DNA from 3 places in the Catenibacterium sp. GCM10023432 genome. Region 2 is predicted to be linked to each of the others. Evidence: riboswitches for the same ligand, from Rfam matches in the RefSeq annotation. Region 2 holds a riboswitch; each other region holds the start of a gene.
The links. Region 2 has a riboswitch for thiamine pyrophosphate ahead of thiM (hydroxyethylthiazole kinase). Riboswitches for the same ligand answer to the same signal wherever they lie in the genome.
Positions count from the first base shown of each region.

Region 1: linked by a shared signal. The riboswitch ahead of thiC (phosphomethylpyrimidine synthase ThiC) and the one ahead of thiM (hydroxyethylthiazole kinase) in region 2 are both predicted to bind thiamine pyrophosphate.
Region 3: linked by a shared signal. The riboswitch ahead of ACFOZZ_RS11115 (energy-coupled thiamine transporter ThiT) and the one ahead of thiM (hydroxyethylthiazole kinase) in region 2 are both predicted to bind thiamine pyrophosphate.

Region 1 is NZ_JBHSEB010000094.1:34,234-42,501, reverse strand. Features, by position in the region: gene ACFOZZ_RS12065 (NUDIX domain-containing protein) at 1-166, shown strand, start outside; gene ACFOZZ_RS12060 (glycoside hydrolase family 1 protein) at 285-1,754, shown strand; gene thiC (phosphomethylpyrimidine synthase ThiC) at 1,797-3,104, opposite strand; TPP riboswitch at 3,152-3,261, opposite strand; gene ACFOZZ_RS12050 (6-phospho-beta-glucosidase) at 3,462-4,886, shown strand; gene ACFOZZ_RS12045 (arginase family protein) at 4,977-5,705, shown strand; gene ACFOZZ_RS12040 (flavin reductase family protein) at 5,702-6,262, shown strand; gene ACFOZZ_RS12035 (ECF transporter S component) at 6,287-6,883, opposite strand; gene tnpA (IS200/IS605 family transposase) at 7,022-7,426, opposite strand; gene ACFOZZ_RS12025 (hypothetical protein) at 7,516-8,064, shown strand; gene ACFOZZ_RS12020 (RNA-guided endonuclease TnpB family protein) at 8,067-8,268, shown strand, end outside.
Region 2 is NZ_JBHSEB010000012.1:19,314-27,581, forward strand. Features, by position in the region: gene ACFOZZ_RS02940 (HAD family hydrolase) at 1-333, shown strand, start outside; gene ACFOZZ_RS02945 (hypothetical protein) at 416-580, opposite strand; gene ACFOZZ_RS02950 (hypothetical protein) at 1,001-1,375, opposite strand; gene ACFOZZ_RS02955 (tautomerase family protein) at 1,642-1,983, shown strand; tRNA gene ACFOZZ_RS02960 (tRNA-Asn) at 2,122-2,196, shown strand; tRNA gene ACFOZZ_RS02965 (tRNA-Glu) at 2,199-2,274, shown strand; tRNA gene ACFOZZ_RS02970 (tRNA-Val) at 2,280-2,355, shown strand; tRNA gene ACFOZZ_RS02975 (tRNA-Thr) at 2,363-2,438, shown strand; tRNA gene ACFOZZ_RS02980 (tRNA-Lys) at 2,444-2,519, shown strand; tRNA gene ACFOZZ_RS02985 (tRNA-Leu) at 2,527-2,609, shown strand; TPP riboswitch at 2,902-3,002, shown strand; gene thiM (hydroxyethylthiazole kinase) at 3,035-3,835, shown strand; partial or broken gene thiE (thiamine phosphate synthase) at 3,840-4,409, shown strand; gene thiD (bifunctional hydroxymethylpyrimidine kinase/phosphomethylpyrimidine kinase) at 4,461-5,240, shown strand; gene tnpA (IS200/IS605 family transposase) at 5,583-6,023, shown strand; gene ACFOZZ_RS03010 (RNA-guided endonuclease TnpB family protein) at 5,980-7,110, shown strand; gene ACFOZZ_RS03015 (MarR family winged helix-turn-helix transcriptional regulator) at 7,488-7,943, opposite strand; gene ACFOZZ_RS03020 (biotin--[acetyl-CoA-carboxylase] ligase) at 7,998-8,268, opposite strand, start outside.
Region 3 is NZ_JBHSEB010000086.1:160-8,427, forward strand. Features, by position in the region: partial or broken gene ACFOZZ_RS11100 (hypothetical protein) at 1-61, shown strand, start outside; gene ACFOZZ_RS11105 (IS110 family transposase) at 187-1,323, shown strand; gene ACFOZZ_RS11110 (acetate/propionate family kinase) at 2,228-3,418, opposite strand; TPP riboswitch at 3,518-3,619, shown strand; gene ACFOZZ_RS11115 (energy-coupled thiamine transporter ThiT) at 3,665-4,210, shown strand; gene ACFOZZ_RS11120 (DUF402 domain-containing protein) at 4,353-4,916, shown strand; gene tsaE (tRNA (adenosine(37)-N6)-threonylcarbamoyltransferase complex ATPase subunit type 1 TsaE) at 4,897-5,343, shown strand; gene tsaB (tRNA (adenosine(37)-N6)-threonylcarbamoyltransferase complex dimerization subunit type 1 TsaB) at 5,336-5,941, shown strand; gene rimI (ribosomal protein S18-alanine N-acetyltransferase) at 5,932-6,369, shown strand; gene tsaD (tRNA (adenosine(37)-N6)-threonylcarbamoyltransferase complex transferase subunit TsaD) at 6,369-7,382, shown strand; gene ACFOZZ_RS11145 (redox-sensing transcriptional repressor Rex) at 7,375-8,019, shown strand; gene asnS (asparagine--tRNA ligase) at 8,025-8,268, shown strand, end outside.

The DNA of each region.
Region 1 (8,268 bases), on a different contig from region 2:
TCTTCATTCAAGTGATGAAGGAGAGGTTTATTGGATTAATAAAGAAGATTTTCTAAATCAGCCACTTGCAACAGGCATGGAGTATGTATGGGATATTGTTCATAAGCAACATCAAGAGTGTATTATGTCTAATATGGGAGAACATAAAAGAGGGGATTTATTCTAAATAATAACTTTTGATAATTTTCATATGGTGTAAATCGTTTTCATTTGATGAAAATTAATTATAATGATTTTTATTATGTATATAATACATACAGAAAAGATGAACGGAGGTAAAGGAAATGGGTTTTCCAAAAGGATTTTTATGGGGTGGCGCAGTTGCTGCCAATCAGTGTGAAGGTGCTTATTTAGAAGATGGTAAAGGTTTATCAGTACCAGATATGTTACTTGGTGGAGATGTAAATACTCCAAGAACATTCTTACCAAAGACTGATAAGACTGCGTTCTATCCAAGCCATGAAGCAATTGATTTCTATCATCATTATGCTGAAGATATTGCTTTATTTGCAGAAATGGGATGGAATGTATTCAGATTATCAATCAACTGGGGTAGAATTTTCCCTAATGGTGATGATGAAACACCTAATGAAGAAGGTTTAGCTTTCTATGACAAGGTATTTGACGAATGTAAGAAACACAATATTGAACCTTTAGTTACATTATGTCATTATGAAATTCCTTGGAACATTGTGACTAAATACAATGGTTTCTCTGATAGAAGAGTGATTGATATGTTCGTTAAGTATGCAACTACTTGTATGAAACGTTATAAGGATAAGGTTAAATACTGGTTAACATTCAACGAAATCAATATCGCATGTATGGGTGAAGGTGGAATAGGTGACCTTTATGGTTTAGGTATCATGGATCCAGAAGATGTTAACTCTGATGAACGTATTCCATTAAACAAATTAAAATCTAACCCTCAGAAGACATTTGAAGCATTACATAATCAGTTCGTTGCAAGTGCATTAGTTGTGACAGAAGGTCATAAGATCAATCCTGATTTCATGATTGGTAACATGATTGCTCATACAACTTTATATCCATTAACACCAAATCCAAAAGATATTCTTGCAGCATTTAATGAAGATAACTTCAAGAATAACTTCTGTGGGGATGTACAAGTTCGTGGTGAATATCCAACATATATGTTCAGATATTTCAAGGATCATGGTATTGATACTTCATTTATTACTGAAGAAGATAAGAAGATCATTAAAGAAGGTGTCATAGACTTCTATACATTCTCTTACTATATGTCTAACTGTGTAACAGTTGATGAAAATGCTGAAAAGACAAATGGTAACCTTGCAACAGGTGCTAAGAACCCTTACTTAAAGGCTTCTGACTGGGGATGGCAGATTGACCCTGATGGATTAAGATATACATTAAATATCCTACATGACCGTTATCCTCATACACCATTAATGGTTGTAGAAAATGGTTTTGGTGCATTCGATAAGGTAGAAGAAGATGGCTCTGTACACGATACTTATAGAATTGATTACTTCAGAGATCATATTAAAGCAATGGATGAAGCTATCGAAGATGGTGTACCACTAATCGGTTATACAACTTGGGGACCAATCGACTTAGTATCTGCAGGTACTGGACAGTATGCAAAACGTTATGGTTTCATCTATGTAGATAGACATGATGATGGAACTGGGGACTTCTCTAGAAGCAAGAAAGATTCATTCTTCTGGTATAAGAAAGTCTGCGAATCTAATGGTGCTGATTTAGACTAATATAAAAGACGTAGCTCATATATACGAGTTACGCCTTTTTTCTTATTCATCAAAGATATTTACAATTTCACCATCAAGAATACGATTCATATTCTTAACAGCACAGAAGTTACCACACATAGAACATGTATCTTCTTTTTCAGGTGCTGCTTCAGCACGATAACGTCTTGCTTTTTCTGGATCAATTGAGTATTTAAATGTTTCTTCCCAGTCCAGCTTCTTTCTTGCACATGCCATCTTATTATCTAATTCCATGGCACCAGGAATACCTTTCGCAATATCTGCCGCATGTGCGGCAATCTTAGATGCAATAATACCTTCTTTAACATCGTCTAGATTAGGCAGACGAAGATGTTCTGCAGGAGTGACATAGCATAAGAATGATGCACCATAAGTGGCTGCAATAGCACCACCGATGGCGGCAGTAATATGATCATAACCAGGGGCAATATCAGTAACTAAAGGGCCTAATACGTAGAAAGGTGCACCTTTACAGATTGTCTTCTGGATTTCCATATTAGCGGCAATCTGATTTAAAGGCATATGCCCAGGACCTTCAATCATCACCTGCACATCTTTATCCCATGCACGCTGTGTTAATTCTCCTAAAGTCACTAATTCACCAATCTGAGCCACATCAGTTGCATCAGCCAAACATCCAGCACGACATGCATCACCTAAACTCATAGTAATATCATACTCACGGCAGATATCTAAGACTTCATCATAATATTCATAAAATGGATTTTCTTCTCCAGTCATAGCCATCCAGGCAAACATAATAGAACCACCACGAGAAACAATATTCATTAAACGCTTATTATTCTTAAAACGTTCATACATAGCTCTATTAATACCACAATGAATAGTCATGAAATCCACACCATCTTCAGCATGCATTCTAACAATATCTAACCATTCTTTTGCAGTAATATCTTTTAAAGCCTTATGATAATAAACAACAGCATCATAAATAGGGACAGTACCAATAATGGCAGGACATTCTTTAGTTAATCTCTTTCTAAAAGTACGTGTATCACCATAAGAACTTAAGTCCATGATAGATTCAGCACCCATCTTTACTGCATTATTCACTTTTTCAATTTCTACATCCATGTCTTTACAGTCTCTAGAAATACCTAGGTTCACATTGATCTTAGTCTTCAACATTGAACCAATACCACTCGGATCAATAGAAGTATGATTCTTATTACATGGAATAATAGCATGTCCTTTCGCAATATGTTCACGTAATACTTCTAAATCCATAGATTCTTTTGCGGCTACAATTTCCATTTCAGGTGTAATAATACCCTGTCTAGCAGCATCCATTTGTGTTGTGTAACTCATATAAGTCCTCCTTTTGACAATAAAAAAAGGTATACCTGAGCATGTATACCTAAAAAAAACAAAATTCCTACGCCGGCATTATCCGTATCAGGTTTTATGGGTCGAAATCCGATCGTATTTCTTCTCAGCCGTCGCGTCAGCTCCCCTTTTTTTATTTGGTTGATAGTGCTATATTACATCTTATATAAATAAAATGCAACGCTTTCATAAAAAATGTTACAAAATTATTGTGAATTTTTGAACAAACAATGTAAAGATGAAACATTTTTACGAAAGTTTGTTCTCTATTTCTGAAAATTATAGAAATCATTTTCATTTCTATTTATAATTATTAGAAAGAGAAAAGGAGATAAGACAATGTTTAGAGACGACTTTTTATGGGGTGGCGCAGTAGCTGCTCATCAGTGTGAAGGTGCCTGGCAGGAAGGCGGAAAAGGAATCAGCTGTACAGATGTAGAAACAGCGGGGGACAACTTAACAGGAGCACCTAGACGTTTAACAGATGGTGTTCTTCCTGGAGAAGATTATCCAAACCATGTAGGTGTAGACTTCTATCATCATTATAAGGAAGATATCGCATTACTTGCTGAAATGGGATTCAAGGCATTTAGAACTTCTATTGCCTGGACAAGAATCTTCCCAAGAGGAGATGAAGAAACACCTAATGAAGAAGGTTTAAAGTTCTATGATGATGTATTTGATGAATTATTAAAATATGGTATTGAACCAATCATCACATTATCACATTTTGAATTACCTTGGGCACTCGCAAAAGAATATGGAGGATTTAGAAATCGTAAAGCCATTGATATGTTTGTGAAGTTCGCAAAGGTATGTTTTGAAAGATATCAGCATAAAGTAAAATACTGGATGACATTTAATGAAATCAATAACCAGGCTGATCCGACTCAGCATAACTTAATCCAGGAAGGTGCTGTATTATTAAAAGAAGGTGATGATGCTGAATATTTAATGTATTTATCAGCACATCATGAATTAGTCGCTTCAGCACTTGCAGTTAAGGCGGCTCATGAAATCAATCCTGACTTAAAGGTTGGTTGTATGATTGGTATGAATGGTGTTTATCCAGCTTCTCCAAAACCAGAAGATATGATGAATGCCTTAGGTGCTATGCATCAGAAATATTGGTTTGCTGATGTGCATGCAAGAGGACATTATCCAAACTATATCTTAAAGAAGTTTGAAAGAAAAGGATATGATTTCATTACTGAAGAGGATAAGAAGATCTTAAGTGAAGGTAAAGTAGATTACATTGGATTCTCTTATTACATGTCATTCGCAACTAAGTATCAGGGACGTAATGAAAAGACATTTGATTACTTTAGTGAAGACTTTGTAAGAAATGAATACTTAAAGGCTTCTGACTGGGGATGGCAGATTGACCCATTAGGATTACGCTGGTGCTTAAACTGGTTCTATGATCGTTATGAACTTCCAATGATGATTGTAGAAAACGGTTTTGGTGCTTATGATAAGAAAGAAGAAGATGGTACTATAGATGACCAGTATCGTATTGATTACTTAAAGGCACATATTGAAGCAATGAGAGATGCAGTCACTTATGATGGTGTTGACCTATTAGGTTATACTATGTGGTCTCCATTTGATATTGTATCTGCTTCTACTGGTGAATATGATAAACGTTATGGTTTCATCTATGTTAACTATAATAATAACCATGAAGGGGACTTCTCTAGAAGTAAGAAGAAATCATTTTATTGGTATAAACACGTTATTGAAACAAACGGTGAAGAATTATAATACTCAAGAGATAGCTGCAGCTATCTCTTTTTTAGCAGTCGGATTTGACAAGTGCTAAATAAAGATTATAATTACCTACAGGTGATAAAGATGCATAACTATGTATTTGATTTTACTCATTCCTATAAAGGGGATTATCCACAGTTAACTTATTATGATTGTAGTGACATTGAAGGAACACGTTTATTCTGTGATCAACATGCAGAAAAACAATTAAAAGAGATGATAAGCAAGAATGGTATTTCTGGTATTCATTTTATTGATTCAGGCGATTATCATTACATCACTAAATTGATGACTGATTTTATTCATGAACCTTTTGATCTTGTTTTGATTGATCACCATACAGACATGCAGTCTTCTATTGTAGGAGATATGCTCAGCTGTGGAAACTGGGCTAAAAAAGCTTTACAAAACCCTTCTCTTCATCGTTTATATTTAATAGGACCAAGTAAACATGATTTGAAATCAATGGAACGGAATAAAGTATTAAGTTTCAGTATAGAAGAACTTGAGCAAGGTGTTACTATTCCTCTTGAAACGAAATATCCTGTTTATATTTCTATAGATAAGGATGTCTTAGATGAAAGATATGCTATGACGAACTGGAATCAAGGAGAGATGTCACTGGGGATGTTAGAGGATGTATTAGCTCACTTCTTAAAAAACTGTGAAGTAATTGGGATTGATATATGCGGTGATGATCCTGATATTGATGATTATCCTACTTATATAAAAGCTGAAAGAATCAATAATCTTTCTGATGATGCACTTTATCAAACTGCTATGAAAATATTAAAAAGGAGGAAAAAGAAATGAGAAAAGATTTTGGTGCACGTGCACTTACTTATCCACAGCCTGTCTATATGATTGGGAGTTTTGATAAGAATGATCATCCTGATTTAATGAATGCAGCATGGGGTGGTATTAGCGATACAATGGAAATTTCATTGAGTCTTTCTAGCGGACATAAAACAGTCCAGAACATCTTAAAAACACAGGCTTTTACTGTCAGTATTGCAGATGAAGATCATGTAGTAGAGTGTGATTATGTGGGCGTTGTATCAGGGCATAAGGAACCCAATAAACTAGAAAAAGCAGGTTTTACTTATACGCCATCCAGTAAAGTACATGCACCTATTATCAATGAATTACCTATATGTCTAGAATGTCGTCTCAAGGACTATGATTTAGATACAGAAATTATGAAGGGTGAAATTGTTAATGTATCTGTAGATGAACGTGTCTTAGATGAAACAGGAAGAGTAGATGTATCTAAAGTAAAGCCTATCACATTTGATCCATTCAATAATCAATATGTAGGTTTAGGAAAGATTGTTGGGCGTGCTTTTAAAGATGGCCTTAAACTAAAATAAGGACTCATAGGAGTCCTTTTTTAATTAATCTTTTTTAACTGTATGTAATTTATCTAATAAACCACTCTTTTTAAATGTAGGTGCTAAAGCTAAATAAAGTGCTGAAGAAATCACAATCGCAATTACTGCATTAGTGATAGTAGTCACTGCATTCCAAGATGCAAGAGCTAAAGCCGCTTTAGAAGGTGCACCAAGTAATACTGAAGTATAGAAATAAGAGAATAGTGGTTCAGCAATCACATTAAATAATAAACCTGCAAATGTAGAAGCGACTACACCAATCACTAACTGCTTACCTTCTAGTTTTTGAATCTTGAATACTCTATGTGCAACTAGACCTGTAATAACCCCAATACCAAACTTTAAGATAAATGTCTTTGGTGCAACTATTACATAAGTTGGATCAAGTAAATCACCAATACCCATACCAGCTGCGCCTGCAATTCCACCAGGAACACCACCTAATAATAATGCAGCCAATACACAGAATGTATTCCCTAAATGGAATGAAGTAGTTCCTCCTGGTGTTGGAATCTTGATCTGTAGGAATGTGAAGGCGATATAAGCTAAAGCCGCCATCAATCCTGTTACTGCAATTTGTAATGTTTTATTTTCTTTCATATAAAATTCCCCCTTTGATGAATAACACTATACATACATTCTGACATTATATAAATACTCAGTTATCGACTAAAAAAATAAGGTCAGTTTTAAAACTGACCTTATTCATAAATAAATCCTTTCGTAAATCGTTATCTATTATCCCTGACTTTCAATATATTTTTTTATAGTTGCTGATGTCACTTCTCCAATGCTACAAGCAAAATAACCATCTGACCAAAATGTTTTTTCCTTCCAATACTGTTTTGATAAGACCGAACTATACCTTTGCCATAAGTGGTATGTTGTTTCCTGCTTTACAATTTTGACAATATTGCAAACTCTATCTGCTGTATCGTAACTTAATAAGAAATGTATATGGTCTTTGTCAGTTTCTATCGCAATAATTTCGTATCCACGAGTATTAGCTATATCGAGAATCTCTTGTTTAATATCATCGGCGATAGAATCGTTGAGTAATTGTTTACGGTATTTGGTTACTAGAACTATATGTACTTTCAGACTGTATTTTCGTCTGTTATGACGATTGTATCTACTATCCACAGTTCACCTCAAAATATAGATATTTCGCTGTAAATTAGATATAATTTAGATATAACATATAGTGAAATATCTATGAAAGGAGTACATCTATGGAACAGATGACTATTACAGCTAAAATTCAAATAATCGCAGCTGAAACAGATAAGTTTTTGCTTGATGAGACTATGTCTGCTTATCGTAATGCCTGTAATTATGTTTCAGACTATGTATTCCGCACTCATGACTTAAAGCAGTTTTCACTCAATAAAGCTTTGTATTCTACTTTACGAGAAAAGTTTAACCTTAAATCGCAGATGGCGCAGTCTGTTCTGAAGACTGTTATCGCCAGATATAGGACCATTCTTGAAAATCAGAATGAGTGGATTAAACCATCGTTCAAAAAGCCTCAGTACGACCTGGTATGGAACAGAGATTATTCCTTAACACAAAACCGTTTTTCAATCAATACGCTTAATGGTCGTGTAAAGTTATCTTATTTTTCAGATGGAATGTCTAAGTATTTCGATCATACGATTTATAAGTTTGGTACTGCCAGACTTATAAGTAAGCATGGTAAATACTATCTGCACATACCAGTTACCTATGAGGTTGAAGAAAGTAATATTTCTGATATCTGCAACGTTGTAGGTATTGACTAGGTATTAACTTTGTTGTTGCAACTTATGACAGCAAGCATAAGTCTGGATTTGTTAGTGGCAAAGCTATTAAACAGAAACGTGCTAACTATTCCAAGCTTCGTAAAGAACTCCAAATGCGACATACGCCATCCTCAAGACGAAGACTAAAAGCTATCGATCAGCGAGAAAACCGTTGGATGCAGGATATTAACCATCAGGTATCGA
Region 2 (8,268 bases):
TGTGGTGGATATGAGAATGAATATGATGCATTAATGAAGGATGTAGAAGGAGCACAAATTACAGCATGGTGGAATAGGGCGGTAGATATTATTCCAGCAGGTGGTGGAAAGGGTAATGGTATACATAAGGTATTAGAGTATTATCATTTTACACCAGAGGAAGCTATCGCTTTTGGAGATGGTACAAATGATATTGAAATGTTGGAAGCAGTGGGTACAGGAGTCGCAATGGGTAATGCGACTGATAATGTGAAGGCTATTGCGGATGATATCTGCTTATCTGTATCAGAAGATGGGGTCTATCACTACTGTTTAGATCATAAGCTTATTTAAAGATGGGAGACCATCTTTTTTTAGTATAAAAAAACACAGAACGGATGTTCTGTGTTGAAAGTCTTATGAGTGGTTGCTTGAGTTACCAGTTGACTGAATAACTCCCTGATGATGTTGATTCAGTTGTCCAATAAATCACCTCACCAGCTACAAAACCAATATTAGTAGCTTTGGTTTCGTATGTGCCATCTGTATACATAGTACAATTTAAATCATTACTTCCAACTTGGTTGTTGATTTCTTTCATTCCAATTACTTCACCATTCTGTACAATAAGTGCGTTATTAGTAGCAGTCCCACATCCTTTTTCACTATGGAATACGTATCCTTCAAAGTTATTGTTGTAACCACCATTTTCACCCCATAGACCTATACTTTTTTCATAATCATTGGCTGCATCTATTTTACATGCGATTGCAATACAAGGACCATTTCTAACACTCTGATTTACTAAATAATTTTCTGCAGCTGGTGCAGGTCTAATCCATGAGTATTTATGCTTGAAAATGTCTTTTTGTGAAAATTCATAAATAAACTCTGAGTAAACACATGAATATTATGTATTTACTTTAAATGTATATTTGTGTATACCTAATTAAAAGTATATATGTAATGAATTGCAAGCTCATAAAAAAACACAGGACAAATTGTTCTGTGTTGAGAGCCATTATGAATGGTTAGGTCTGTTTGTATCAATCTGAGTGATTTTTAATCTACCTTTATGAATATATTCGATTCCTTTACTTAGATCCTTACTCTTCCAGGTAACATAGTAATAAGTTCCTACTGCGGGAGTATATCCTGAAATACTATAAATAGGACGGCTTGTATCAGTTATGCCATTATTTTGTTCATAACCTGAACCTGTTGCACCAGCAAATGAAATATCTGCATCATTACCACAAATACCATGTTTTTCACCTTCACTGTCTGTATACCATTCAGATTGTTCTCCATTATAATCATCAAATACATCTTGACCATTTGTCGAACCATTACCAGGATATTGACATTGAATCTTACCTACAATGCAGGCACTCACTGCTACATTTTGATTTTAAGCTAAGTTTTCTTCATAAACTGAAGGTTTTACCCATTTTCTCATAATAAATTTCTCCTTCGGACATAATAACTAATATCTATAATGCGATTATGCTAAATATAGATTCAAAATATAACTTTATGTCCTTTGGTCGATTTATATTCTGTATTTGAATTATCCGTAACCACTTTAATCATAAATATAGTAAATCTTTTAAAAAGGTTGTATAATAATGCATAACATGAATTGTAAAGGAGAAATGAAACATGCCATATTTAGCATTACGTACAAACAAGACATTGACTCTTTCTCAGGAAGTTGAATTAAAAACTACTGTAGGAAAGTTAATTACAATGTTTCCTGGTGAATCAGTAGATACATTCATGATTCATATTGAAGATAATCAGCTCATTTATTTTAAAGGCCAGGAAACAAATTGTATGATGATCACATTATACTTAAAAGGTCATTATACAGATGAACAGAAGGAACAGTTTGTAGCTGAACTTACTAAAGCATTAGTAAAAATCACTAAGATTCCAGCTTCTAATCAGTATGTTACTATATCTGAATTTGAAAAATGGGGTCATGGTGGTGTATACGAATAAGATTTTGCATTGCAAAATCTTATTTTTTTTGTTTGAAAACAGGTGGTTAGAATAAGAAATACGAAAAAATGCATTTTTTTCAAAAAAAGGGTTGCAAAAGGTGTATCTGCATGGTAATATAAACAAGCATTCTGAAGTGCTTGAATAGCTCAGCGGTAGAGCAATCGGCTGTTAACCGATCGGTCGGGGGTTCAAATCCCTCTTCAAGCGCCAGTGGCCGGTTGGAGAAACGGTTAACTCACATGCCTTTCACGCATGCATTCACGGGTTCGAATCCCGTACCGGTCACCATATACGGAGGTTTAGCTCAGTTGGGAGAGCATCTGCCTTACAAGCAGAGGGTCAGCGGTTCGAGCCCGTTAACCTCCACCATTTTTTTGCCGACTTAGCTCAATTGGTAGAGCAACTGACTTGTAATCAGTAGGTTGGGGGTTCAATTCCTCTAGTCGGCACCATTAGTGACTCGCTAGCTCAGATGGCAGAGCATCTGACTTTTAATCAGAGGGTCAGGGGTTCAAATCCCCTGCGAGTCACCATCTTGATGCGGGTGTGGTGAAATTGGCAGACACGCTAGACTTAGGATCTAGTGCTTCGGCGTGCAGGTTCAAGTCCTGTCACCCGCACCATTCTGAATGCAGACACCGATATATTCGGTGTTTTTTTTATGCCTTAAAATAAAAAAATCTACCATTACTGGTAGATTGCATCCTGTTATAGAAGAGATGTTTAATGAGGGGAAGCTCATTAATAGAGATATCTCAGATATTTGGGAAGCTATAACAGAATGCGTAATCTATTATAATACTATAATAAGATATACACAATACGTAAACATATAATGTCACAAAGATGATACACTATGTTATCCTCAATTATGAAATCACTTGTATTTTGTAACTGATTGTTTTACCATATTATTATAATTGAAATGGGAGCTAATTTGCTGAGAGTAGACATAAGTCTTGACCATGAAACCTGATTTGGATAATGCCAACGTAGGAATTTATGAGCACCCTCTTTCAGCGTGCTCTTTTTTATGGAGGAAAAGAATATGAATTACATTAAGAAGTTAAGAAAAGTAAAACCATTAGTACACAACATTACAAACTATGTAACAGTGAATGATGTTGCCAATGCGATTTTAGCTATTGGTGGCAGTCCTATTATGTCAGATGAGATTACAGAAGTGGCTCAGATGACTTCTATCAGTAATGCATTAAATATTAATATTGGTACTCTCAATCAGGTTAAGATTGCTTCTATGTTTGAAGCAGGTAAAGCATCTAATGCATGTCAGCATATTACTGTATTAGATCCAGTAGGTGCAGGAGCTACTGATTTACGTACTAATACATGTAAGGATCTACTCGCTCAGATTCATTTTGATGCCATCAAAGGGAATATTTCAGAAATCAAGACTTTAATGGCTGGTTCAGGTCATACTAAAGGTGTTGATGCATCTGCAGAAGATCAGAAGAACTCACATGATCTCATTGATGATATCAAAGCATTCGCAAAAGAATTGAATACTATTATTATTGTGACTGGTCCTGTAGATTATGTCACTGATGGTAATAAGTGCTATATGATCAATAATGGATGTAAGGAAATGAGTGCTATTACTGGTACTGGATGTATGTTATCAGGTATCTTAGGCTGTTTCTTAACAGTAGAAAATAGTGTAGATAGTGCAGCGGCTGCTGTTATGGCCATGGGTATTGCAGGTGAAATTGGTGCATCTAAATTAAAAGAAGGTGAAGGTAATGCAACACTTCGTACTTATTTAATTGATGCATTATTCAATATGACTGATGAAGAATTAGAAAAGAGTGGTAAATATGAAGTTCAATAATGACATGTTAAGACTCTATGCTGTCACTGATCGCCATTGGACAGGAGAACAGACTCTCTATGAGCAAGTAAGAGATGTTTTAATGGGTGGTGCTACTTGTCTTCAGCTAAGAGAAAAAGACCTGGATGAAGCCTCTTTCTATGAAGAAGCAAAGAATATTAAAGAACTATGTCGTTTATTTGATGTACCATTTATTATTAATGATAATGTCATGCTTGCTAAGGAAATAGATGCAGATGGTGTTCATGTAGGTCAGGATGATATGGCGTGCATAAAGGCAAGAGAAATACTTGGTCCAGATAAGATCATTGGTGTAAGTGCACATACTATAGAAGAAGCAAGAATTGCGAAAGAACAAGGTGCAGACTATTTAGGTGTAGGGGCTATTTTCCCTACATCTTCTAAAGATGATGCAGAAGTATTAGGTATCAAGCGTTTAAAAGAAATGACTGAAACAGTGGATCTACCAATGGTTGCGATTGGTGGAATCAGTTATGATAATTGCTTATTACTTAAAGATACAGGTATTGATGGTATTGCGGTTATTAGTGCTTTATTTGGTCAGAAGCATATCAAACAGGCAACTATTGATTTGAAGAAGCGTGTAGATGCACTTTATGAAACAATGCATACATGTTTAACTATTGCCGGTAGTGACTCAAGTGGCGGTGCAGGAATACAAGCAGACTTAAAGACAATGCTTGCCAATAAAGTATTTGGTATGAGCGCTATTACAGCCCTCACAGCCCAGAATACAACGGGTGTGACAGATATTATGGATGTGACTCCTAAGTTCTTAGAAAGCCAGATTAGAGCTGTATTTGATGATATCTATCCAGAAGCTGTTAAGATTGGTATGGTGTCTTCTAAAGCACTGATTCATACTATTGTAGAAATGTTGAAACATTATGATGCAAAGCATATTGTAGTAGATCCAGTCATGGTGGCTACAAGTGGTGCAAAGCTTATTAGTGATGAAGCTATCTCTACATTAAAAGAAGAACTACTTCCTATCGCAGAAGTCATTACACCTAATATTCCAGAAACAGAAGTACTCACTGATATGGAAGTGAAGACTGTAGAAGATATGGAAATAGCGGCTAAGAAGATCTATGACACATATCATTGTGCTGTATTAGTCAAAGGTGGACATCAATTAAATGACGCCAATGACTACTTATACAATGGTGAAAAAGGTACTTGGTTTAAAGGACATAGAATATACAACAGTAATACACATGGTACGGGATGTACTTTATCAAGTGCGATTGCATCTAACTTAGCGAAGGGCTATACACTAGAAGAATCAGTCAGACTTGCTAAAACATATCTTTCTGGTGCAATAGGTGCTATGTTAGATTTAGGTCAGGGAAGTGGGCCTATGGATCATGGCTACAATATTTAAAAATACTGATAAATACACAACAATTCCATAACTGCCTGGTATAATCTTCTTTAAGAGGTTAAGGGCATGAAAGAATTCAAAGCGTGGTTTATACTTATTTTATTTATTTTGCTTCTTCGAGTAATATATCTATTACTTGAAGGTGGGCACATCTTATGAATATCCTCTAGATATATCATCTGGAGGATATTTTTATTTAACACGCCGTGAGCAAGAATTTCCCCACCTAATAGGTGGTGGGATGAATTGCGGTAAACACGGCGTTTCGTTTTGCTTTTATTGTCAGGTAGTAGTATAATATATATGTAATCAGGAATAAATAGAAAAAAGGTCATAAATACTATGAAATTAGATAATAATAACCATTCAGTGTTCTTGCTGAATTATCAGCTTATAATGTGCACTAAACATCGTAATAAGGTGATAGATGATGTGATTTCAAATCGTCTCAGGGAGATGTTTGAGAATCTATCTATCAAATATAATATCTCATTGGATGAATGGAATCACGATGCCGATCATGTTCATATTCTCTTTCGAGGACAGCCTAATTCAGAGATAAGCAAGTTCATCAATGCTTATAAATCTGCAAGCAGCAGGCTCATCAAAAAAGAGTTTCCAGAGATTCGCAAATCCCTCTGGAAGGAGATGTTCTGGTCACCAAGCTTTTGTCTACTGACTACAGGTAATGCAACAGTAGAAATCATCCAGCAGTTCATACAATCCCAGGGAGGTAAGGATGGCAAACAAAGCAATAAGGTACAGACTGTATCCAAACGCTGATCAGAGAATTATGTTTGCAAAGACCTTCGGCTGTTGCCGTAAGGTCTATAATCTCATGCTTAATGACAAGATTGAAAGCTACAAGAAGACTGGCAAGTTTGTCGCTGTGACACCTGCCATGTATAAGAAAGATTATCCCTTTCTTAAGGAAGTGGATAGTCTTGCACTTGCCAATGTTCAATTGAATCTGCAGGCTGCATTTAGAAATCATTTTGATAAGCTGCGTAAGAAGCAGACTGGATTCCCAAAATTCAAGTCTGCAAAGCGCAGTAGAAAATCATATACTACAAATAATCAGAAGGGTACTGTCGCTATCATTGGTAAAAGTATAAAACTTCCTAAGATAGGAAGAGTGAAGGCAGTCATCCATAGACAGCCTGAGGCTGACTGGGTTATCAAGTCTGTTACGATATCCCAGGAAGGTGATGGCACATACTATGCTTCTGTATTATTCGAGTATGAGAAGAATGTTGTAAAGGTTAGGAAGTCTGATAATGCCATTGGTCTTGACTATGCCTCTAACGGACTCTATGTAGACGATAAAGGCAATATCGGCAATAACCATAATTATTATCGTGAAAGCCAGAAGAAGCTTGCAAAGGCGCAGAGAAAACTTTCACGTATGCAGGGTGCTAAGAAAGGTGAGAAGAAATCCAACAACTATCTTAAGCAGCTCCGCAAGGTGAACAAGATTCATAGACATATAGCCAACCAGAGACTTGACAAGCTACACAAGTTATCTACTGAGATCGCCAATCAGTATGATGTCGTATGTGTTGAAAGTCTTGATATGAAGGCTATGTCTAACAGGGGCTTTGGAAATGGCAAGGCTACTATGGACAATGGCTATGGATTATTCATAAACATGCTGGCCTATAAGCTTGATGATAGAGGGAAATATCTTGTCAATGTAGATAAGTGGTTTCCATCAAGTCAGATCTGTCACTGCTGTGGCAAAGTCCACAGAGAGATGAAGAATCTGCGCATCAGAACGATGAGCTGTGATTGTGGTCTTACAATGAGCAGAGACCAGAATGCAGCCATCAACATAAAGCTTGAAGGCTTACGTATACTGAAATCAGTATAAAACATATAGGCTAGGAATTAGCCGAATATAACGCTTGTGGACATCATGTAGTTCTGACAGTACCGTAAGGTTACCAGCCAGGCAGTGGTGGTTGAAGCAAGAAGCCCTGACTTCTAAGCGAAGCGTAAGTCGGGGTAGTTCACCTTAAAAACTCGCATATTAACATTCCTAAAGTTAAAATGAAATAAACTGAGTTAAAAGTATCTGACAAATTAATGGTCAATGGAATTGCTAAGTTTAAAGAGTACTTTAAAGCTATTGGTGTATAAGCAACAAATAAGGATGAATTAATTTCTCTTTTACATCAGTGCTATGGTTTAAGAAAATAAGTGTAAAAAACCCCTATAGAAGAATCACACCTTCTATAGGGGTTTATATTATTTATTAAGTTTTTTCTGGTATTCTTTTAAGTCTTCTATGACGTTCTCTATTGTATCATATACCCAGCCAATCATTTCATCAGGAATATGCTGACTATAAAGTTCAGATAAATCCCTATGAAACTGATTATGAACCTCTAATGCCTGATATCCTTTATCAGTAATACGTAGATATGTGACACGATGATCTGCCGAAGAACGTTCTCTTGTAAGAAAACCTTTATTCACAATAGTCTTTACATTAGTCGTTAATGTTCCTATAGTTACCTTCAATGTCTTTGCAACATTTGTCATAGTAGGAAACTGCTGCTTACTTACAGCCTCTATAATATGCATTTCATTCATTGATAACTCAGGAAAAGGACTATATTTAATATAATCTTCCTGTACTTTAATGGCGAGTTTAAAAACTGTATTAATAGAATCCATTAAATTATTCTTTTTTGCGTCCATAATTCCACTCCTTGACTCTATTCTACAATTTTATCACATATTTGAGAAGATTAATTATATACGACCTAATGATAATTCATTTAAGAGAATCGTATGTTTTTTCTTGTTTTCATCCTCTATCACAAGATGACAATTTTCATCTAGATATAAGAATTTCACTAAACCATATTCTTTATAGGGAATTGTCTTACCTCTTAAATAAGAATGACGATTCATGCCATCTAATAAAGATGTAAAAGGCATATGAAGCATATTCTTAAATGTATCAATAATATTCAACATCAGCTTTTCTTTATCAATAGGATGATCTATCACATCAGATAGA
Region 3 (8,268 bases), on a different contig from region 2:
AGCCTATCATGCAGGTGGTTATTACTATATTGATCATGGTGTATTAGACAATATGAAATGACGAGGAGGAAACAAAAAAAGTAACTCTCCTTAATTGTTCAATCGTGGATTTACCACTATACTTTGAGTAGAAATAACAATTCATAGTATTGTGGGATTACCGCAAACAAATAAGGAGGGTTACCTATGAATAGAATAATAAAAATTGGGATGGATGTCCATACTACAAACTACACTTTATGCATTTTTGAGCCATCTTTTGAACATGATGGTACAGTTCACTGTATTACACAGGTAAAACCTGAAATTAAAAAGATCATTCATGTTATTGAAACTTTTAAAAAGAAACACGAAAATGAAGAACTAAATATTGTATGTGGCTATGAAGCAGGATGTCTGGGATATTCTTTATATCATGAATTAAAAGAGAAAGGTGTGGAATGTGTTATCCTGGCTCCAACAACCATGAAAACTGAAAAAGGTGGAAGAAAACTCAAGAATGATTATCGTGATGCCAAGATGATTGCGGAATGTTTGGCTTATGGTGGATATTCTGCTGTACATGTTCCTACTGAACTTGATAATTCAGTAAAAGAGTTTATTCGTATGAGAGATGATATAAAAGAAAACTTAAAAAGCATTAAGCAACAAATAATTGCGTTTTTGACACGCAATGGTAAACAATTCAATGGAAAAAGTTACTGGACAAGAAAACATATTGATTGGATAAATACAATTTCTTTTAGTGAACCATTACTTCAAGATACCTTAAAAGAATATATGATTGAATATAATCATTTATGTGATCGTGTAGAGACTTTGGATAAACAAATTGAAGAAGTATCATTAAAAGAGGAATATGTAGAAAAAGTGCAACAGCTACAATGTTTAATTGGTATTAAAACGCATACTGCACTATCTTTGATCGTGGAAACAAGTGATTTCAATCGTTTTAAAAAAGGAAACATATATTCGGCATATTTAGGCTTGATTCCTGGAGATGACTCATCAGGAGGTCATGTAAATAAGCTTGGAATCACCAAAGCGGGGAATAATCACTTAAGAAAACTACTGGTTGAAGCAGCACAAGGTTATACACGAGGGAAAGTGGGATTTAAATCAAAAGATTTGAAAGCGAGACAGGAAAAATGCAGCAGTGAAGTAGTAGCATACGCGGATAAAGCCAATGAAAGATTGAGAAGAAAATACTATCGAATGATTTTGCGAGGTAAAAAATATAATGTAGCTAAAACAGCTATCGCAAGAGAACTTGCATGCTTTATATGGGGTATTATGACAGATCATATTGATTTATGTAGTTGATTATAAAAGGACTTAAACTTATTAGACAACATTTTTGATTGTCGTTAATAAAATTAATATTTAGTAACAAAAAAGAATCGAGGCTATTGGACAGGAAATCTCTATAAGAAGATGGTTAAAGTTATTCAAGACTAATCTATGTAGACACTTTTTATTCCAAAGATTTGATTCACGACCATAGACAAAGAAACTTGCGGCGAAACCATTGACCTGAGGTAACCAATCCACGTATAACAGAGTGGCCAACCGCCGATAAATCTGTATAGAAGTTTCTTGTCCTATGTCCTTGATTTAAAAAACAGAATAAAATGAAAAAACGGAAAAAACGAAAATCAAAGAAATGTGTTATTTCCACTTGACAATCGTCATTTCATAACAGATTGGAATTATTCTGGTTATGCCCAGGTGAACAATAAAGGAACTTACTATAAAGTAGTGAATGGTAAACGTGTTTAGAAGAGTGCTTAGGCACTCAATGGTATTAAGTTAAGCGACTAAATACCAAAAACCTCTTTGATTTTAAAATCAGAGAGGCTTTTTTATTTTTCACCAAGTTTAAGAAAAATATTGCTACTAGATTATCAAATTTAGCTTAACATCAGATTTTCTAATTCTTAAGAAACTGGAAAAGTATACATTCAAGATAAAGGAAATGGCATCTGTGATTCTTAGAACGATTGTGGATACAGAAATCTTCAATATCTAAATTGTATGAGCTATGCCCATTTCAATTCAGGAAGCATATTACGAGTATTGTTATGGGATTTTTTTGAATAAGTTAACCTCAAGCAAAAATTTACTTAAAAAGAGCGATTAAATATAAAAATAAGTAAAAAAGTCCTCCAGGTGTATGAATACCTGGAGGACATTTTTGTTAGTCTTTATAGAAAACTGAAGTAGTTTCTTATAAGTTTAATAATTCTTTTGTATCTCTAGCAATAACTAATTCTTCATCAGTTGGTACTACAAATACCTTGATCTTAGATTCAGGTGCAGAAATTAATCTTTCGCCATGACCTTCTACATTAGCCTTATCATCTAATACGATGCCCAATGCTTCTTTTACTAGATCAATAATTGCTTCTCTTGCAATAAAGCTGTTTTCACCAATACCAGCAGTGAATGAAATTGCATCAACATGTCCAAGTTCTACAAAATAAGAACCAATATAATCAGCAACACGTTTTCTAAACATATCAAAAGCTAATTTTGCTCTTTGGTTACCTGCATCCTTTGCATCAATGATATCTCTCATATCACCAGATACACCAGATACACCTAATAAACCAGATTCCTTATTTAACATTTTGAATACAGTCTTCATATCATATCCAAGATTTTCAATTAAGTGGTCTACAACTGATGCATCAATATCACCGGAACGAGTTGCCATCATGACACCAGCAAGAGGTGTAAGACCCATAGAAGTATCAATAGACTTACCGTCTTTTACAGCACAAAGTGAAGCCCCAGCACCTAAATGACATACAATGATATTAGCATGTTCAGGATTACCTAATAATTCCTGAGTACGCTTTGAAACATAGTAATGAGAAGTACCATGTGCACCATATTTTCTAATCTTGTTTTCTTCATAGAACTTATATGGGATAGGGTAAACTGCATTTTCAGGCTTAATAGAGTGATGGAATGCTGTATCAAATACTACAACAGCACCTGCAGTAGGAATAGCTTCCTTAAATGCATTGATACCGATAATATGTGCAGGGTTATGAAGTGGTGCAAGTGGTGATAATTCATCAATCTTAGCGATCACATCATCATCTACAACACAAGAACTATCGAAATAAGGACCACCCTGTACGACACGATGACCAATACCTTTGATTTCATCTAAACGTTCAACAATCTTTTTTTCAATTAATGTATCAAGTAATACCTGTACAGCTTCCTTGTGAGTAGGAACTGCAAAAATCTTCTTGTCTTTAGTACCATTGTACTTGATAGTGAAGATTGAATCTTCCATACCGATTCTTTCGATAATACCAGAAGTGATAACACTTTCAGTATCCATTTCAAATAACTGGAATTTCAATGAAGAACTTCCACAGTTAACTGCTAAAACTTTTGACATGCTTATATCCTCCTAAACACCCCTATTATAAACAGAAACCCCTAACATTTCTACTATAAATTTAGATTACGTGACAAAAAGAATATTCTGTAATATAATTATTACTGCCAGGGGCGCATTTATTGCTGAGATAGGTGAAAGCCTTGACCCTTAGCATCTGATCTGGGTAATACCAGCGTAGAGAGGCCGCACTTTTTTAATGACTTCTTTGCGTCATTTTAGTCATTGGAAAGGGGAGATTATAAAATGAATAAGAAGACATTATCCACTAGAGCAATTGCTTATGTTGCGTTATTTATTGCTATGCAGTTAGTTCTAGAAGTACTATTTAAGGTGATTCCAGGACAGCCACAGGGTGGTTCTATTACTTTAAGTTTATTACCAATCGTACTTGCAAGTTATTTAATGGGTGCACAATATGGAATTATTGTCGGTGTTGGTGCCACTGCTATGCAGTTTGTATTAGGTCTTGCTTCATATTATGGACCTTGGTCTGTTGTATTAGACTATCTTGTACCATTATCAGCACTTGGTATTGCAGGTTTTATTCCTAATTTTAAATTAGGCAAGACTGAAGTTTATACAGGTATTTTTGTAGGAATGATCCTTAAGTTCATTTCACATTTATTATCTGGTGCTGTATTATTTGTAAGTTATGCACCTAAGAACATGAATCCTTGGGTTTATTCATTCTTATACAACATTGGTTATAATGTAGGTACACTTATTTTAACTTATGTAGTGTTTGCACTTATTTATCCAAAACTTCAGAAAGCATTTAAGGCTATTTAACAGTGGGAAACCACTGTTATTTTTTATTTTGAACAGAAAACGATAACTTAAAAAGGCTTTATTTAGCAAAAAACAGGTGAGGTTTATGTACATTTCACCTGTTTTTTGCTATTATATTCGATAGGTTGAAAGAGGTTTGATTATGAAGAATTCATTAGTGGGGCAGGATGTGCTCATCCATTGCTATAAACATGACGGTAAGCCACATCGTACGTGGTCACGCTGTAAAATATTAGAAGAAACAGATCGCCATTTTATCGGTATAAATAATAATACATTAGTTACAGAATCAGATGGTCGTTCCTGGGTCACTAAAGAACCAGCTATCTGTTATTTTCCTAAGGATAGATGGTATAATGTAATTTGTATGATCCGTAGTGATGGTATCTATTATTATTGTAATATTGCCTCTCCTATATTATATGATGGAGAAGCACTTAAGTATATTGATTATGACCTTGATTTAAAGGTATGGCCTGGCTATCGTTATAAAGTACTAGATGAAGGTGAATATGCGGCTCATCGTATTAAATATCAATATTCAGATGAATTAGATGAGATATTCCATGAACAGCTCAATCGTTTGATTGTGATGACGATGAATGCATCTGGTCCTTTTCGTGCAGGATTTGCCCAGGAGTGGTATAATAAGTATCAGCAGATGATGAAAAATAGAGGAACTAAAAATGATAAACTTAAAAAATGAAGCTGAAATGATTGCTTTTGGTAAACGTATAGGAGAAACAATCTTTCCCCATTCTATTATCACATTAACAGGGGATCTAGGGTCTGGTAAGACTACATTCACAAAAGGAATTGGACAGGGACTTGAAATCAAGAAGATCATCAATTCTCCTACTTTTACTATTGTGAAGGTTTATTCTGGACGTATGACCCTTTATCATTTTGATGCATATCGCCTAGAAGGGGCAGATGATGATTTGGGATTTGAAGAGATGTTTGAAGATGATGGCTTATGTGTGATTGAATGGCCACAGTTTATTGAAGACATTATTCCAGAAGAAAGATTAGAAATAGAAATAATAAAGAATGAAGATGAAACACGTTCTTTAAAGCTTCATCCTATTGGTGAAAAGTATGAGAACTATGTGAGGGAGGTTACACATGATTAGTTTAGTGATGGATACATCAAATAGTTATTTAGCTGTAGGCTTATTTAAGGATAATATGTGTCTAGAAGCCTTCCAGGAAAAAGGTTCTAGAAGACAATCAGAAAAAGCAATTCCTTCATTAAAGGAAGTACTTGATCGTCATCATATTGCATTAAAGGATGTGAATGAGATGATTATTACATCAGGACCTGGCTCTTATACAGGTGTCAGAGTTGCAATGACTATCGCAAAGACACTTGCTGCAGTGTCTGATGTAAGAATTAAATCTGTGAGTTCGTTAGCCGCTTATGCAGGTATGAATCAGGCACTAAGTGTTATTGATGCAAGAGGACACAAGGTCTTTGTTGGTGTTTATGAAAATGGTCTTCCTTTAATTAAGGAACAGGTCATGACTTTAGAAGATTTTACCCTATTACGTGCTGAATATGAAGACTTTGAACTTGTAGGTGAAGTAGGCTGTCTTGGGTTAGATGAAAAAGAATGTGATCTTTGTGCTAATATTTATGCATTAGGACAGATGGCTGATCCAATCAAGAATGTTGATCTATTAGTACCAACTTATATTAAAGATGTTGAGGCTAAAAAAGCATGTTATTAAGAGAAATGCAGGAAGATGATCTTGATGAGATTGAAAGACTAGAAGGGTTATTATTTACCCCTGCCTGGTCTAAAGAAGATTTTCTTCATGAACTAAAAACAAATGATTATGCCCATTACTATGTTCTTGTAGATGACAAAATTGTTGGTTATGCAGGATTCTGGTATGCTTATGAAAACTGTGAACTAACTACAATTGGTATTGATCCAAATTATCAAGGAAAAGGCTTTTCTAAGTTATTGATGGATTATGGATTAAAAGAAGGACATAATAAGGGGTGTATTAATTATAGTTTAGAAGTGCGTGTATCAAATGAACGTGCGATTTGTTTATATAAGAAGTATGGCTATGAGATATGTGCTATACGTAAAGATTATTATGCAGACCATGAGGATGCTTATCTCATGGTAAGAAAGGAGGAAAAATAATGGCTGTTATTCTAGCTATTGAATCAAGCTGTGATGAAATGAGTGTTGCAATCTTAAAGGATGGAAAAGATTTATTAAGTCATGTTGTTGCATCACAGATTGATATCCATAAACAATATGGTGGGGTTGTTCCTGAAATTGCCAGCCGTAAACATGTTGAATGTGTCAGCACTGTTTTAAAGGAAGCATTAAGACAGGCAGAAATCTCTTTAGAGGAGATTGATGCAATTGCAGTCACAAAAGGACCAGGACTTGTAGGTTCTTTGCATGTTGGTATGCAGGAAGCCAAGACATTGGCTATTTATTTAAACAAACCACTTATTGGTGTACATCATATTGCGGGGCATATTTATGCTAATGAACTAGTGAATGATATTGAATATCCTGCAATGGCTCTTGTTGTTTCAGGAGGACATACAGAACTTGTTTATATGAAAAAGGAATTCTCTTTTGAAGTCATTGGTACAACATTTGATGATGCAATTGGTGAAGCCTATGACAAGGTAGGACGTGTTCTACATCTTCCATATCCTGGAGGACCTGTTTTAGATAAAATGGCGCATGAGGGAACTCATAGCTATACACTTCCAAAACCACTTGATGATGGAAGCTATAACTTCAGCTTCAGTGGCTTAAAGAGCGCTGTCATCAACTTAAAGCATAATGCAGACCAAAGAGGAGAGGAAATCAATGGCAATGACTTAGCCTGCTCATTCCAGGATGTGGCTATGGATACGATTACTTCTAAAGCCCTAGCTGCTGCTCATGATCTTGGTGTAAAGCAGATTATTGTAGCAGGTGGTGTGAGTGCGAACAAAGGTCTCAGAGAAAAAATGAGTACAAGTGATATTCCTGTTATTTTTCCACCAATGAAGTATTGTACAGATAATGCAGCAATGATTGCATCTGCTGCAAGTATCATGTATAAATACAATATGTTTGCCCCTTTGGACTTGTCTGTTAAGCCAGATTATGACTTAGAGGCGGAAAGTGTAGGAGACAACTATGAGTAATGAAAAGAAACAGAAAATTTCACGTGCGACGATGACACGTTTTCCTGTTTATTTGAAGGCTTTAAGAGTTATGGGACATAAAGGCAAAGAGAACTTCTTATCGAGTGAACTTGCGGAAGTTACTCATATCCAGGATACGACTATCCGTCGTGACTTTGGCTTTTTGCCTCAGAAGAATACACTGGGCAAACGAGGTTATGGTTATGATACAAAAGAGATGATTGAAACACTCAGTGACTTTTTAGGTTTAGGACTTGATGAACCAATTATTTTGATTGGTGTAGGTAACTTGGGATCAGCTATTTTGAAATATAACCGCTGGAAATACACAGTTGGACAGATTGTCTGTGCTTATGATAAGGATGCTAATATTGAAGGCGAACGTTTTGGTGTCAAGATTCATAAGAGTGATGATTTGGAAAAAACATTCCCTAAGGACTGTAAGATTGCGATTCTTGCGATTTCTGATAATGTTCAGGAAATGGTGGATCGTTTAGTGGCATTAGGGATTAAAGGCATTGTAGACTTCACCCACTCTCATTTTATTGTGCCTCAGGGAGTAGAGGTACAGAATGTGGATGTCGTTGTAGCAATACAAGAATTAGAATTAAAGATGAAATCAAATACAAAGGAGTAAGAAGGATGTTTGAATTTATGACAGTAAGAGAACTTTATGAAATCTGTCGTGCAGATAATGCTGTAGAAACAGATAACGTAGAGTATGTTGAATTAGAAGGATGGGTAAGAACAAATAGAGATAGTGGTAAACTAGGATTCATCGCATTAAATGATGGTTCTTATTTTAGAAATTGTCAGGTTGTTTATTTAGAAGAAAAATTAAAGAACTTTGATGAAGTTTCACATATCGCAACTGGTTCAGCTATTC